4 regions of the Caldifermentibacillus hisashii genome follow, and region 4 is predicted to be linked to each of the others. Evidence: riboswitches for the same ligand, from Rfam matches in the RefSeq annotation. Region 4 holds a riboswitch; each other region holds the start of a gene.
What was found. A riboswitch is a leader RNA that binds a small molecule or an ion and turns the genes downstream of it on or off. The one in region 4 is predicted to bind S-adenosylmethionine.

Region 1: it holds a riboswitch for S-adenosylmethionine, as region 4 does, so the genes downstream of both, NSQ14_RS14695 (methionine ABC transporter ATP-binding protein) here and NSQ14_RS09935 (O-acetylhomoserine aminocarboxypropyltransferase/cysteine synthase family protein) in region 4, are expected to answer to the same signal.
Region 2: it holds a riboswitch for S-adenosylmethionine, as region 4 does, so the genes downstream of both, metK (methionine adenosyltransferase) here and NSQ14_RS09935 (O-acetylhomoserine aminocarboxypropyltransferase/cysteine synthase family protein) in region 4, are expected to answer to the same signal.
Region 3: it holds a riboswitch for S-adenosylmethionine, as region 4 does, so the genes downstream of both, NSQ14_RS04630 (phosphoadenylyl-sulfate reductase) here and NSQ14_RS09935 (O-acetylhomoserine aminocarboxypropyltransferase/cysteine synthase family protein) in region 4, are expected to answer to the same signal.

The regions. Positions count from the first base shown of each region.
Region 1 covers NZ_CP155467.1:3,014,142-3,018,358, reverse strand. Annotated here, with positions in the region: gene NSQ14_RS14710 (toprim domain-containing protein) at 168-515, shown strand; gene NSQ14_RS14705 (thioredoxin family protein) at 549-854, shown strand; gene NSQ14_RS14700 (SCP2 sterol-binding domain-containing protein) at 1,041-1,370, shown strand; SAM riboswitch class I at 1,624-1,733, shown strand; gene NSQ14_RS14695 (methionine ABC transporter ATP-binding protein) at 1,878-2,903, shown strand; gene NSQ14_RS14690 (methionine ABC transporter permease) at 2,896-3,564, shown strand; gene NSQ14_RS14685 (MetQ/NlpA family ABC transporter substrate-binding protein) at 3,582-4,217, shown strand, end outside.
Region 2 covers NZ_CP155467.1:2,870,750-2,874,966, forward strand. Annotated here, with positions in the region: gene NSQ14_RS13920 (Rrf2 family transcriptional regulator) at 76-522, shown strand; gene metK (methionine adenosyltransferase) at 725-1,921, opposite strand; SAM riboswitch class I at 2,253-2,357, opposite strand; gene pckA (phosphoenolpyruvate carboxykinase (ATP)) at 2,600-4,180, shown strand.
Region 3 covers NZ_CP155467.1:992,815-997,031, forward strand. Annotated here, with positions in the region: gene NSQ14_RS04620 (RimK family alpha-L-glutamate ligase) at 1-478, shown strand, start outside; gene NSQ14_RS04625 (ATP-grasp domain-containing protein) at 471-1,331, shown strand; SAM riboswitch class I at 1,415-1,515, shown strand; gene NSQ14_RS04630 (phosphoadenylyl-sulfate reductase) at 1,584-2,309, shown strand; gene NSQ14_RS04635 (assimilatory sulfite reductase (NADPH) flavoprotein subunit) at 2,579-4,217, shown strand, end outside.
Region 4 covers NZ_CP155467.1:2,108,746-2,112,962, forward strand. Annotated here, with positions in the region: gene NSQ14_RS09930 (lysophospholipid acyltransferase family protein) at 1-282, opposite strand, end outside; gene NSQ14_RS09935 (O-acetylhomoserine aminocarboxypropyltransferase/cysteine synthase family protein) at 859-2,154, opposite strand; SAM riboswitch class I at 2,286-2,398, opposite strand; gene NSQ14_RS09940 (yteA family sporulation protein) at 2,504-3,271, opposite strand; gene NSQ14_RS09945 (metallophosphoesterase) at 3,452-4,217, shown strand, end outside.

The sequences.
Region 1 (4,217 bases), 910 kb from region 4:
ATGTTTCGCATACAGATAAAGGAAAATAGGGGGAGTCAAGCTAATGTGTTCTTCCTTTTTTCCCTATTCCTTCAATAATTTTTCAAAGTTGCATAGTAATATAAAAAGGAACATATTAGTTGTCTATCTTGTTGTTTCTTTGTATCATGTTGGATAGGTGATCGAAAATGGAGGAAGCTGTTGAGAAAGTTATAATTGTAGAGGGAAAATCGGATAAGAAAAAAGTACAAGAGGTAATAAATGAATCTGTAGAAATCATCTGTACAAATGGAACGATTGGGCTGAGCAAATTGGATGAACTAATTGATATGTTATATGATAAAGAAGTATTTGTGCTTTTTGATGCTGATGACTCAGGAGACAAATTGAGAAAACAATTCAAACGTGAATTTCCGGAAGCAAAACATATATACATTGATCGTACCTATCGGGAAGTTGCTTCAGTCCCGGAAAATCATGTTGCGACTGTTCTTTTACAAGCAAATATACAAGTACATTCAAAATATTTATTGTAATCTTAAGCCATATGGAAATAAGGGATGAATCAAATGGAACAATGGACTGGTGAAACATTTTACCAATATTTAAAGAGCGGGAAGAAAGGTGCCTTTTACTTATACACCCCTTTATGTGGTACTTGTCAAGTAGCAGGAAAAATGTTAGAAGTGATCACGAAATTATTGCCGGACTTACCGATTGGGAAAGCCGATATAAATTATTTACCGGAAATTGCGGAGACATTTTTTATCGAAAGTGTTCCCTGTTTAGTCCTCTTCAATGAACATCAAGTGAAAGAAAAAATTTATGCCTTTCAAGATGTTCCTTACTTATATGAAAAATTAAAAAAACTTTAATCCGATGCTGTCCTAAAAGGTTTATGTGAAATTGACAAAATAACCTTTTGAAAGGGCGGCTATTTTATTTTTTTTAAAAAAGGAGAATTTTAACATATAGAGAATTAATATAAATAGAGCCTGATTATGAACGTAACATTGCTACAAAACGGTACTCGGCTCAATATTGCTCGGGGGTATCTCAGTATGGTGGCTGTCGATAATTTTCTAAAGAGGATCAATCATCAACCGGTTGTTCGAATTTTAGTTCCGAACGAGCCGGTCACTGTTCTGATTCGGAACCGAAAAGACGCTTGTTATCTCATTTTTTCTAAAGACAAGGTTGAATTCATAAAGGAATATAATGGTGAAATAGATTGTGAGTTGTCAGGAGAGGAAAAGATGATTCAATCTATCCTTGATGGAAAAATACGGCTGCAAGAAGCAATAAAGTTACGTCATGTTCAAATTGAATGTAATTACCGAACAATGCTTTTGCTTGAATCATTTTTCTGGCTCCAACGGGTAGAAGGATAAGGAATCAATCGGGTTCGGGGGAATTAACGGCTAGAGCGGGTGCGGTTCTTGGATAAATATATCCTAATTGGTGGATATAGTCGAAAAAGCCCGTGTTTCAAAAAAATGAACACCGCAATTACCGAGTTTTGGGGTTACCGAAAAAATTTAGTTGGAAATTTTTCATTAGTATATAAAAAAATCTTTATTGACTCAACTATTTTTTAATGATAATATGAATCTTATATTAAATAAAATAAATACTAGCGTCTAACTCTTATCAAGAGAGGTGGAGGGATGTGCCCGATGAAGCCCGGCAACCGTCAATTTTTTATTGAAATGGTGCCAATTCACACAAAGTTTAAAGACTTTGAGAGATAAGAGAAAGGACATTCGATTATATTCGCGTGCCTTTCTACTTATCAGTGTAGGAAGGCTTTTATTTTTAAACAAGAAATAAAATAATTCGTCTCACATTTTGATCATTTCCTACAAAAAGGAGAAGTTTAGACTGAAGGAGGGTGTGAAATGATCAATGTACAAAATATCACGAAAGTTTTCACAACCAAATCCGGGCCATTAACGGCTGTAAATCATGTGAATTTTACGATAGATGAGGGAGAAATCTTTGGAATCATCGGTTATAGCGGTGCCGGGAAAAGCACATTGATCCGTATGTTCAATGGACTGGAAACACCTACGGAAGGTTCACTCACCATTGCCGATAAAGATATTACAAATATTCGCGGGAAAGAATTACGCTTGGCCCGTCGAGAAATTGGTATGATTTTCCAACATTTCAATCTTCTCTGGTCGAGAACGGTACGCGGTAATATATCATTCCCACTGGAAATTGCAGGTGTTCCAAAGGCTTTAAGGGAAAAACGGGTAGAGAATTTAATTAAACTTGTCGGCTTAGAGGGTAGAGAAGATGCTTACCCATCCCAACTAAGCGGCGGTCAAAAACAAAGGGTCGGCATTGCCCGGGCACTCGCTAATAATCCAAAAGTATTATTATGTGATGAAGCAACATCAGCACTTGACCCGCAAACGACGGACGCAATTCTTGATCTGCTTGTGGATATTAACAGGAAATTAGGTTTAACGATTATTTTAATTACCCATGAAATGCATGTCATTCGAAAAATCTGTCATCGTGTGGCCGTCATGGACAGTGGAAAAATTGTTGAAATTGCACCTGTTCTTGATATATTCCGACATCCAAAAGAAGAAATTACAAAACGCTTTATTGGTCAGGTGACAGAACCGGAAGAAACGAAAGAGACAATTGACCATTTATTAGAGAAATATCCGGACGGGAAAATTGCAAAATTATCGTTTATCGGTGATGTAGCTGAACAAGCGATAATTACACGATTAATAAGAGAGCTGCCGGTTACTGTTAATATTTTGCAAGGAAAAGTATCACAAACACGAAACGGTGCCTATGGAACTTTATTTATCCATATTGAAGGAAATCCAAGTGATATTGAGGCGGCAATCGACTTCCTAAACAAAAATCAAGTCGGGGTGGAGGTGGTACAAAATGATTGAAACACTCTTCCCGAATGTTGATTGGGAAAAAGCCTGGGAAAAGACGGTTGAAACTTTATATATGACCGGGATCTCTCTTGTTTGGATTTTCATTATCGGTATTATTTTAGGATTATTACTGTTTTTAACATCAGAAGGAAATTTATGGCAAAATAAATTCATTAATTGGATCATCTCAGCAGTTGTCAACATCTTTCGGTCCATTCCGTTTGTTATATTGATTGTTTTACTTATTCCGTTCACGAGGGTATTAGTAGGCACCATGATCGGTATGGAAGCGGCATTACCGGCTTTAATCATTGGTTCCGCACCATTTTATGCAAGAATGGTTGAAATTGGCTTAAGGGAAATTGATAAAGGAGTCATTGAAGCTGCAAAAGCGATGGGGGCCAAGACAAGTACCATTATTTTTAAAGTATTGCTTCCGGAATCAATGCCTGCGATTATCTCCGGAATTACAGTTACAGCGATTGCGTTAGTCGGTTACACTGCGATAGCCGGTGTCATCGGAGCTGGCGGCTTAGGTGATTATGCCTATTTAGATGGATTTTCTCGTAATCAAAATGATGTAACTTTATTTGCAACACTATTAATCTTAATTATCGTATTTATCATCCAATTTATTGGAGATATAATAACAAAAAAAATTGATAAAAGATGAATGAGGGGGAAACCAAAATGAAAAAATTACTTACATTATTGTTCAGTACAATTCTTGTTTTCACTCTGGCAGCTTGCGGAGGGAAGGACGACAAAACAGCGGGTGAAAGTGACGGAGACAGTGGAAAGGATACAAAAACATTAGTCATTGGTGCAACGAATGAACCACATGCAGTAATTTTGGAAAAAGCAAAGCCGATTTTAGCTAAACAAGGGATTGATTTGAAAATTAAAACATTCAGTAAGTATGAATTAATTAATCCGGCATTAAAAGATAAAGATCTGGATGCAAACTTTTTCCAACATATTCCTTACTTAGAAGCACAAAATAAAGAATTTAACTATGATTTCGTCAATGCAGGCGGGATTCATATTGAACCAATTGGAATCTATTCCAAAAAATATAAATCATTAGATGAGGTTAAAGATGGGGCTACTGTCATAATGAGCAGCAATGTTCCTGATCATGGTCGTATCCTTACATTGTTTGAAGCAAAAGGATTAATTACATTAAAGGATGGAACTGATAAAACGGGAGCAACCCTTGATGATATTGCGAGCAATCCGAAAAACTTGAAATTCGAATATGACTATGCACCGGATATGCTACCGACAATTTATAATAACGGTGAAGGTGATCTGGTCGTTATCAAT
Region 2 (4,217 bases), 760 kb from region 4:
TAATAAATGTAGTATAATTGAGATAGCCGTAGTGATAATAATCTATCCATGCAAAATCTATGATTGGTGATGATAATGAAACTGACTTCTTATACAGATTTTTCTTTACGAACATTGATCTATTTAGCTTCACTTGAAACAGATAGACTTTGCAATATTCAGGAAATTTCAGATGCCTATGGTATTTCAAAAAATCATTTAATGAAAGTGGTTCATCACTTAGGAAAGCTTGGAATTATTGAAACCGTACGGGGAAGAAACGGGGGTTTTCGTTTGGCCCTTCCACCCGGCGACATCAATATCGGTAAACTTGTCCGGCAAACAGAAGATGGTTTTTATTTAGTTGATTGTTTTAATCCCGACACCCCGAATGCTTGTGTCATTACTCCGGTTTGCGGACTTTCTCATATATTAAGAGAAGCTTTACAGGCGTATCTTCATGTTTTGGATAAGTATACACTGGCCGATATTGTAAAGTCGCCCGAGGCCTATCAGGAATTACTATTTAAAGAAATACAATGAGTAGCAAACCATAGTTATACAAATCTGAAATCAATTTCTAAAATCTCTTTATTAGGATTTAACTTCTCCCATGGACTTTATAACTCAAGAAAGGGGCTGTCCAGAAAGTCATTTTTTCGACTTTTGGATGCCCCTTTCTTGTTTAAAAAACTTGATAAATCAATATTTTAAATGATTCGATATTAGAAGTTCTCCACAATAATTATCCCATTGCTGCTTTTTTCAATAACTCAGCTTTATCTGTTCGTTCCCACGGCAAGTTTATATCCGTCCGACCAAAATGTCCGTATGCCGCTGTTTGTTTATAAATCGGTCTGCGTAAATCAAGCATTTTGATAATTCCGGCCGGTCTTAAGTCAAAATGTTTACGGACTAGATCAACTAAAACTGCTTCATCAACTTGCCCCGTCCCGAATGTATCAATAGAAATTGAAACCGGTTGGGCAACCCCAATCGCATAAGCAAGCTGTACTTCACATTTATCGGCAAGTCCGGCTGCAACAATATTTTTCGCCACATATCGGGCAGCATAAGAAGCGGAACGATCCACTTTCGTCGGGTCTTTTCCGGAGAACGCACCGCCACCATGATGAGCATAACCCCCATATGTATCGACAATGATTTTTCTCCCCGTTAACCCGGCATCACCTTGTGGTCCACCGACAACAAAACGGCCAGTCGGATTAATAAAAAATTTCGTTTTATCATCAATAAACTCGTTTGGAACAACCTTTTTAATAACGAATTCATGAATATCCTTTTTTATCTGATCCAAATTTACTTCTGGGTGGTGTTGTGTTGAAATAACAATTGTATCGATTCGAACCGGTTTGCCATTTTCATCATATTCTACAGTTACTTGAGTTTTCCCGTCCGGACGCAAATATGGAATAATTTCTTCTTTTCTAACTTCAGCAAGCCTCCGTGCCAGCCGATGCGCTAATGATATCGGAAGCGGCATCAACTCACTCGTTTCATTGCAGGCAAAACCAAACATCAACCCTTGGTCTCCGGCACCGATTGCTTCGATTTCATCATCAGTCATCAAGCCTTCGCGCGCTTCCAAAGCTTGGTTAACGCCCATCGCAATATCCGGTGATTGTTCATCGATGGCTGTCAATACGCCACAGGTCTCTGCATCAAACCCATATTTTGCCCGCGTATAACCAATTTCCCGAACCGTATCCCGTACTATTTTTGGAATATCAACATAAGAAGTTGTGGAAATTTCTCCAAATACAAGCACTAACCCGGTTGTAATGGATGTTTCCGCAGCAACACGGGCATTCGGATCTTCGCTTAAAATCGCATCCAGAATCGCATCTGATATTTGATCGCAAATTTTATCCGGATGTCCTTCCGTTACCGACTCTGAAGTAAATAGATGTCGTGTCCCCATAATTTTCCTCCTTAAAATCGCGCTGGCATTCATTTTATAAAAGTAAAAGCCAGCTTTTTATTTGAAACGGATACAAGCCAATGCCCAGGATCAACATCGGAACGTTTTTAAAACATCTGCTTTATTATATTAATAAGCATTCCCCATTCAAATTGGAGATATAATTATACAAAAATCTAAAGAAAACTCGGTGACTGCCGAGCCATTAGGCGAAAGCAGAGCCGTAATTGCACTTATGCGTTAGGAAAGTAGAAATTGAAAAATTTCTACTTTCCTATTAGCAAAAAAAAACACCTTCCCATGAGGAAAGGTTGCGCACGTCTTCCTTTCACTCTTATCGTTCAAGGAATCACCTTGCATCGGTTAGCACCTTACTTGCAATAAGTAGGTTGCCGGGTTTCCTCGGGCCTGTCCCTCCACCATCTCGGGATAAGAGTATCCGTTATAGATAAATCATACATGATATGAGAAATATGTCAATTGTTTTAAACAGAGATTAAAAAAGTTTTTTAGAAAACCAATTCAATTCCGTTATCTAAATTAGAAAAATGAGCTTAAAAATGAATGGAAAATGGGGCAATTTTTTTCTTTGAATAGTATAGACTAATAAAATATATATGTTATACTATTTTTCGAAGGGTATGAGAAAATAACAAAGGGGAAGGTTTACTAATGAAAATGGTAAGTACGGTAAACAGTCTGTATGAATTAGTAAATGGAAATAATATTTTAGTACAATTATCCGTTCCACAGTTAATGGAAAAAATTATTAACAATAAAGAAGGCTTACTAACTGACAAAGGTGCAATCAGTGTAACAACCGGGAAGTATACGGGGAGATCACCGAAAGATAAATATATTGTTCAAGAAAACTCTGTGCTGAATAAAATCGATTGGGGCAGTGTCAACCAACCAATCTCAAAAAAAGTATTTAACAGATTGTATCATAAAGTTTTGCATTATTTAAAACACAAGAAAGAACTGTACGTGTTTAAAGGATTTGCCGGCGAAGACAAATTATATCAACTGCCAATCCAGGTGATAACCGAATATGCATGGCATAATTTATTTGCCCATCAGTTGTTTATCCGCCCAACCGAAGAAGAATTGAAAAATCACCAAAGTCAATTTACAGTTATTTTTGCACCGGATTTCAAAGCTGATCCGGTCATTGATGGCGTTAGATCGGAAACATTTATTATTATTTCTTTTGAAGAGAAGGTTGTTCTGATTGGTGGAACAGAATATGCCGGTGAAATGAAAAAATCAATTTTTACAATTATGAACTATTTGCTTCCCGAGCAAGATATTTTCTCTATGCATTGCTCTGCCAATGTCGGGGATGACGGGGATGTTGCACTGTTCTTTGGCTTATCCGGTACCGGTAAAACAACGCTATCAACAGATAAAAACCGGCGTTTAATCGGGGATGATGAACATGGCTGGTCGAATCACGGCGTGTTTAATATTGAAGGCGGATGCTATGCGAAGTGCATTCATCTATCCCGAGAAAAAGAACCGCAAATCTATGATGCGATTAAATTCGGGGCCGTTTTAGAAAATGTTGTAGTAAACGAGAATACAAGAATACCGGATTTTGATAATGGTAGTTTAACGGAGAATACACGGGCCGCTTACCCGATTGATGCGATCGATAATATTGTTCAACCAAGTGTAGCCGGTCACCCGTCAACGATTATTTTCTTAACGGCCGATGCATTCGGCGTACTTCCACCGATTTCAAAATTGACAAAAGAACAAGCCATGTATCATTTCTTGAGCGGGTATACAAGCAAACTTGCCGGGACAGAACGTGGGGTGACTGAACCGGAAGCGACCTTTTCCACCTGCTACGGTGCACCGTTCTTACCTTTACCGGCCAAGCGTTATGCGGAAATGCTCGGCAAAAAAATTGATGAGCATAAGGTGCAAGTATTTTTAGTCAATACCGGTTGGACAGGCGGCGTTTACGGTGTAGGCAACCGTATGAAGCTTGCTTACACTAGGGCAATGGTGCAAGCTGCGATTGAAGGAAAATTGAAACATGTGGAGACCGTCAAGGATGAAATTTTTGGACTTCATATCCCGGTTCATGTTCCCGGTGTTCCGGATGAGGTGCTTTTACCGAATAAAACATGGAAAGATGAATTGGCCTATAAAGGAAAAGCAAAAGAATTAGCAGGGAAGTTCCGGGAAAACTTTAAGAAATTTACCGATATTGATGCGGAAATTGAGAAACTTGGAGGACCAATTGCGTAATAACTGATAGAAAAAACAAGGACCGGATATGGTCAGC
Region 3 (4,217 bases), 1.1 Mb from region 4:
ATTTGATTATCCGATTGTTATAAAGGAAGCATACGGTTCGTTTGGGGATCAAGTTTATTTAGTGAAAAACCGAGAAGAATTGGTCGTCAAAAGGCACCAGCTGCTATACCGGCCTCATCTTTACCAACAATTTATTTCATCCAGTACCGGTAAAGATGCCCGATTGTATGTGGTTGGGGATCAAGTTGTGGCTTCCATGCTCAGATTCAATGAGATAGATTTTCGTGCGAATGTAACAAATGGCGGGATGATGCAAAAGTTCGATCCCCCGCGAACTTTTAAGGAGTTGGCCATAAAAGCATCACAAGCGGTGGGAGCGGATTTTTCCGGTGTTGACCTTTTATTTGGTGATAATGATGAACCGATAATCTGTGAAGTGAATTCCAATGCCCATATAAAAAATGTGTTTGATTGCACCGGCATCGACGTGTCGGAATATATTTTTGATTACATATTGGAGAGAATTGGTAATGCATAGTGGTTTACTGATTTACGGACGGGATGATTATAAGAAAAATCAATGGTTTGCAGAACAATTTATCGAAAGGGCACAGGAACATGGGTTAACGATTGGCCTTGTTTTAACGGATGAACTTTTCCTTGGAATTGATGAACAATTTTACGCAGAAGCTAGAAGAAAGCGATTAGTGACACCGAATTTTGTTATTAATCGGAGCCGGAATAGTATCATTGCAACGCATTTTGAAAAGATGGGGTGCCGAGTGTTTAATTCTGCTTTTATAACAGAAATTTGTAATCATAAAGGGAAAACCCATCAATTTATCAACTCACATGGCATTAAATCTGTGAAAACTTGGATTGGAAACCGGCATGATTTTTGTGTTGAGCAGTTTGGCGGTGATTTTCCGCTCATTTTAAAATCAGTTGCCGGACACGGAGGTAGAGAAGTATTTTTCATTGCTAACGAAAAGGAATTGACAGAAAAACTAGCCACATTTTCCGGTGACGAGTTTATTTTGCAGGAAGTTTGTACAAATCCCGGCGTTGACATTCGTGTGTTTGTTATGGGAAACGAAATTTTGGCAGCTGTCAAAAGATATTCGGAAAAGAGCTTTAAAGCAAATTTTTCTTTAGGTGGGAAGGTTGAACCGTATTCACTGAGTGACGATGAAAAGAGATTGGTTAAGAAAATCGCACAACTTGCACAGTTTGATTTTGTCGGGATTGATTTTATTTTAGATGAAGAGGGACGTTTTTTATTTAATGAAATAGAAGATGTGGTCGGTTCAAGAGTTTTGTATAAATGTTATGATATGGACGTTGTCGGCAAGTACTTAGCCTATATAGAAAAGAGTCAAAAAGGGAAATAGGTCATATTTTCAAAAAACTTATTGACTTTTAAAATAACACAGTTTAAACTTAATTCATACTAAAATTATAGGAAAAGATGATATTCTTATCAAGAGAGGTGGAGGGACAGGCCCGAAGAAACCTCGGCAACAGGTTTAAAAACACTGTGCCAACTCCTGCAGACAAATGTCTGGAAGATAAGAAGGAATATGATTAAATCTATCCCTTCTTATTTATCAAAATGAAGAAGGGATTTTTTTAGGGGTGAAATGATGATTGAACAGCGGATTTTATATGATAACTTTACAGATGATCCTTTCAAGAATCAACGGTTTACAGATGAAACAAAAGGGGCGTTGCCTGTTTTACAATGGGCATATGAGACATATGGAAATTCCGTTGTTTACGCCTGTAGCTTTGGGGCAGAGGGAATTGTCTTAGTGGATCTGATTGCAAAAGTTCAACCGGAAGCAACGATTGTTTTTCTCGATACCGGCGTTCATTTTAAGGAAACATATGAATTGATTGAAAAAGTAAAAATCAAATACCCGAGTTTAAATATTCAACTAAAAAAACCGAAGCTGACTTTGGAGGAACAAGCAAAAAAGTACGGGCCGGAGTTGTGGAAAACAGAGCCTGATTTATGTTGTTTTTTGCGAAAAATAAGGCCGTTGGAAGAAGTTTTGTATGGAGTCCCGGCTTGGATTTCCGGACTTCGCAGGGAACAGTCTCCAAGCAGAAAGAATACAGATTTTGTCAATAAGGACGAAAGATTTAAATCTATTAAAATTTGTCCATTAATATACTGGACTTGGGAAGATGTTTGGTCATATATCCGTCAAAATGAGTTGCCATATAATATTTTACATGATCAAGGATACCCGAGCATTGGTTGTGAGCCGTGCACATTGCCGGTTACAGATCCAAATAATCAACGTGCCGGAAGATGGGCCGGTTTTAATAAAATAGAATGCGGTCTACATACCCCGGCGAATTGAGGACCGGTTCATTGAAACAAAATGGGAATCAAATTGGGACTAAATTAATTTGTTGGAAAATTGGGAAACCAGAATTAAAGATCCGGTTCTTTGAAACAAAATGGGGAACCGAATGGAGGACCGATTTGATTTGTTGCAAAATTGAAAAATCCAAATAAAGACCCGGTTCATTTGTCGCAAAGTTGGATAATCATAATTTAAAAACATACTATTTTAATATGAATACTGTTTTATAGATTGTAACATAAGAAATGATGAGGTGAAACGTTTTGCAATTTAACGTGAATAACAGCCCATTTAATGAAGAACAACGAGAATATTTGAACAGGTTAATCCCGACATTAACCGAAGCACAAAAAATATGGTTGTGCGGGTTCCTGTCCTACCCGTTCATTGCCGGGTATGAACAAAGCGTGCAAGTTGATCAAACAGCTGCCCCGAAAATGGAACAATCCATTCAAACTCGTGAAGTAACCGTACTGTTTGGTTCTGAAACGGGCAATGGGCAATCGTTGGCAAGTACGATTGTTGAAAAATTACAAGCAAAACAATTACCGGTGCAATCATTTTCGATGGACGACTTTAAACCGCAAAATTTGAAGAAAGTTCAAGATTTATTAATCATCACGAGTACCCATGGGGAAGGGGAGCCCCCGGAAAATGCCCGGTCTTTTTATGAATTTTTACATAGTAAGCGGGCACCAAAATTAGAAAATGTCCGATTTTCTGTGCTTGCATTAGGTGACGAGTCATACGAATTTTTCTGTCAAACCGGGAAGGACTTTGACAAACGTTTGGAAGAATTAGGAGGAGAACGGCTCTATCCAAGGGTTGATTGTGATGTTGATTTTGAGGATCCGGCAGAACAATGGATGAGCGGAGTAGTTGCCGTCTTACATGAAACAAGCAATGCAAATGCATCGGCCATATCTGTTTCGGAAAAGCAAGCGGCGGCTACTCTGTTGGAGGAAAAACAGTCGGTTTATTCGAAAAAGAATCCTTATCCGGCTGAAGTACTTGAAAATATTAGTTTAAATGGTCGTGGTTCGAATAAAGAAACCCGCCACCTTGTGTTATCGTTGGAAGATTCCGGTCTGACTTTTGAGCCGGGAGACAGTTTAGCCATCTTACCGGAAAATGATCCGGAACTTGTTGACAGTTTAATCAATGAACTCGGATGGAACCCGGAAGAATCGGTGCAAATTAACGAGGAAGGTGATATTTATTCATTGCGAAAAGCCTTGCTCTCCAAATTTGAGATTACTAGACTAACGAAATCATTTATTCAGGCGGCAGCTGAACTGTTTCATAATGAAGAGTTAAAGAAACTTGCAGCACCGGGCAATGAAGAAAAAGTAAAAGCTTATTTAGATGGTCGGGATTTACTTGATTTTGTCCGGGATTTTCGACCGGTACAACTTAAACCCGTTGATTTTATTCATATTCTAAGAAAATTGCCGGCGCGCCAGTATTCAATTGCCAGCAGCTTAAAAGCAAATCCGGATGAAGTACATCTCACCATCAGTGCCGTCCGTTTCCAAGCCCATGGTCGCAATCGAAAAGGTGTATGTTCCTCTCAAATTGCCGAGCGGATTCAACCCGGCGATATGTTGTCTGTCTATGTGGATCAAAATCCAAACTTTAAACTGCCAAGTAACCCGGATACACCAATTATTATGATCGGGCCGGGAACAGGTGTAGCACCATTTCGGGCATTTTTGCAAGAGCGTGAAGCAGAAGGAATTACAGGGAAAAGTTGGTTATTTTTTGGTGATCAACATTTCTCCTCAGACTTCTTATATCAAGTTGAATGGCAAAAATGGTTAAAAAATGGGGTGTTAACGAAAATGGATGTTGCTTTTTCGCGGGATCAGGCGGAAAAAGTTTATGTCCAACACCGAATGCTTG
Region 4 (4,217 bases):
TTTTATGCTGCTTGTCCCGGGATTTTTTCGGTCAACCGGAAAGGCATTTAAAGACGTTAAAAATTTGGCGACTGGTTTTCGTTTGAATAATTCCTTCTTGGCCATAAAATGAATTTGTCGCGGTAACAAGGCTACACCCAACCCGACAATATCAACCCAACCGATATGATTACAAGCAATAATAAAACCAGTATCTTTCGGAAGATTATCAAGGTTTTTTACCGTTATTTTCGAAAAAACCTTTAATATAATCGCTGCAATTTTTCCTAAAAAAGAATACAAAAGAGGTCACTCCCTGAAAAAACACATAATAAATAAAAATGGATACTTTATGATATAAACATAGAATAACAAAATATTTCTTCTTTATGAAGTGGAAATGGGGAAATGGTAGGATTCAGCTTAACTTTATTTTGCCTGGGTAACCAGCAAGCGGTCGAAATATATCTCATTACTGCAGGGCCAAACTTGCCAGAATATTTTCTGAGAGTCGGAGTTTAATTTCTATTGGACAAAAAGCTTTGAAAATAGAGCAGAAATGTCCCATAGGAGTGGACGAATCGCTCTCTATGAGACAAAAACATCGGAAAGTCAAACAAAAATGTCTCATAGAACGGCTCTATGGGACAAATCTAATAGAAAATTAAGCTGAATTGTCCCATAGGAGTGACCAAATCGCGCTCTTTTGGACCTTATAAATTGAAAAATACGAATTCGCAGCCTTGTGGGAATTTATACTTTACGTAAAAAAACAGCGAGTGTTTTTTACCCGCTGTTTACTCTATCTTCTATAAACCCCTTGTCTAGCTGAAACAGAAAGCTTCATCTAGTAAACATGTATCCTTTTTTCAATTTAAATTATTGTACCGCCGCTGTCGTTTCCACCGCCTTGGCAATCGCTTGTTCTAAGTCATAAATAATATCATCAACATGTTCAATACCGATGGATAAGCGAATTAATTCCGGAGTTGTTCCGGATAGCGCTAATTCTTCATCACTTAACTGGGAATGGGTGGTCGAGGCCGGATGAATAATCAGTGACTTCGCATCCCCAACATTGGCCACGTGGGAAAACAATTGAACATGATTGATAATCCTTCTACCTGCTTCTCTTCCTCCCTTTATACCGAATACGATCATCGAACCGGCACCGTGTCTTAAATATTTTTTTGCTAGCTCATAGGATGGATGATCTGCCAAGCCGGGATAAGATACCCATTCCACCGATGGATGGTCTTTCAAATATTGTGCTACTTTTAATGCATTTTCATTATGTCTTTCAATCCGAAGATGTAATGTTTCAAGACCAAGTAAAAAATAAAAAGCATTTTGCGGACTCAAGGAAGCACCGGTATCGCGCAATAATTGTACACGCAGCTTTGTAGCAAACGCAACATTTCCTAAATCTGCATATTTCAACCCGTGATATCCCGGATCCGGTTCATTAAAACTTGTAATCCGTTCATTCGTCCAATCAAAATTCCCTCCATCAACAACGATTCCGCCGATAGAAGTTCCGTGACCGCCAATCCATTTTGTTGCAGAATGAACGACGACATGCGCACCCCATTCAATTGGTTTTGCACTATAAGGAGCAAATGTGTTATCAATAATGAGCGGAACACCTACTTCGTTCGCAATTTTTGCTACTGCTTCAACATCAAATACTCGGAGACTTGGATTGCCGATAATTTCACCAAAAAATGCTTTCGTTTTTGGCGTAACAGCTTTACGAAAATTTTCCGGGTCACGAGCATCAACAAATTTTACTGTAATGCCAAATTTTTTTATTGTATTAGCAAATAAGTTGAACGTACCGCCGTATAAATTACTGTCAGCAACAATTTCATCTCCGCTCTCAGCAACATTTAAAACCGCATATGTAATTGCAGCAGATCCCGAAGCGGTTGCAACGGCAGCTGTACCGCCTTCCAGAGCCGCCACCCGTTTTTCAAAAACATCAACAGTCGGATTCATAATTCTAGTGTAAATATTACCCGGTTCTTTCAAGCCAAATAAATTTGCCGCATGTTCAGCATCCCGAAACACATAAGATGTCGTTTGGTAAATTGGAACAGCCCGGGAACCGGTAGTCGGATCTGCTTCTTGTCCTCCATGTAATAAAATCGTTTCGTCTTTATACTCTATCGTCATAAACAATTCCCCCTAAAATTTTGTAACAATAATTAAGTGAGCTTTTGCATACATCTTGCTCTTAGAGAGAATTGAAGAGGTACAAAAAATAAAAACCCCTTCAATAAGAAGAGGTTTGAAATTCATCCCTCCTCTTATCTCTCAGATCTACATCCTGACCTGTAGGAATTGGCACCTTTTCAAACCATGTTTGAAGGTTGCCGGGTTTCATCGGGCCTATTCCCTCCACCTCTCTTGATAAGAGTTTGTACTCACTTTTTTAAATTATTGTTAAAATGATTATACGGAATTGTTTTTATTTCGTCAATTATTTTTTTATGAAAAATTTACAAAATGTCCTATTTTTTCCTTAACGTCGATCAGTCTCTTCTTCCACATACGGATCTTTTTCAAACGGTGGAAGGTCGCCGAAAGTTGTCATAATCCCCTCTTCATTAAGGTCTTCCTCATATTTTTCATGTTGCCGGTTCGGATAAACAGTGATATTTTTCCCATACATATCAACGCCGACAAAGTTTTCATAATCCTCGACATATCCGACATTTTCTTCCGGTTCGATATTCACATCGTTATAATGCTTTTGCGGCTCGATGAAGTCTGAAGGTGTTTCACTCGTTCCCCAACTCGCCACCTCTTGCCAAGCATCTTCTGCATCGAAGCTTAAACCTTCATCATTCGAATCATCAAAATCAAATTTTCCGTACGGCGGCATTAAAACTCCTTCTTCCAACGGTCTCTGGTAGGAGATGACTTGATCCGGACTATGTTTTTTGCAATAAGTTGTGGTCGGTAATGCTTCCAATCTTTCCACAGGAATTTCTTCACCACAAACTTCACAAGTTCCATATGTACCATTTTCAATTGCATTCAGTGCCTTTTCAATATTTTTCAAATGATTGCCTTCATGTTCATTTAGAGCTAAATCTTTCCCGCGTTCAAATAATTCCGTTCCTTCATCTGCGGGATGATTATCATAACTCGATAATTCACCGGTGGATTCATGGGCATGTCCTTTATTCATACCAAATTGATCGTTTCCCTTAAGTCGTTTTTCCACATCCGCTTTTTCATCTAATAATATTGAACGGAAGGCATCAAGTTGTTGTTGTGATAACATATTTTTAACTCCTCCCATCTGTTTCGCTTAGTATTTGTAAAAAATTAAAAATCATGTTTGCTAATTTAAGGTGTTGCTATTTACGGACTTTGTGAATATCCTCTATATGATTAAACCCAAAAACTCCCACTTCCCATGTGATCTATTTCTCATTATACTGGGGTTTATAGGAGGGATATTGTGAAAGCTGTTATTTTTATTTTTTGCCTCATTATTTTTTCTATTTTAATTAGACGAGCATATCAAAACACAAAAAAAGTAAATATAAATCGCATTCAGTTAAAGACAAATACGAATCATGATGGAAAATTGACCATTCTACATTTAACCGATATGCACCTTGAAAATATATCCGTTTCTCCAGAGGATCTTAAACAAATGGTACAAAACCAAAAAATAGATTTAATTGCATTAACCGGTGATTATTTGGACCGCAAACGTACGATTCCGAAACTAATTCCTTATCTCCAACTATTTAAGGAAATCAATCCCCAATATGGAATATTTGCCGTTTTTGGCAATCACGACTATGTGCTAAAAGAAAAAAATTTTACTAAACTAAAAAATTTATTAGAAAATTATGGGTGTAAAACACTACAAAATGAACATGTGACAATTGAAACAAATGGTCAGCTTATCAATATTATTGGAATTGATGATTACAGTACAGGGAGAAGCAATATAGAAAAAGCGTATAATCATGCACCGGCTGGTTTCCATCTTGTGTTAACGCATGACCCAAATGTTGTGCTGAAAATGACAGATGTCCCGTTTGATTATCTTCTTTCCGGTCATTTCCACGGTGGACAAATATACTGGCCGAAACCATATCATCTAGTTAAAATGGGAGAACTGGCTCGTAAAAAAATCATTAAAGGACTTCATTACTATAAGGGAAAACCTTTTTATATCAGTGAAGGACTCGGCCAAACAGGTGTTAACATCC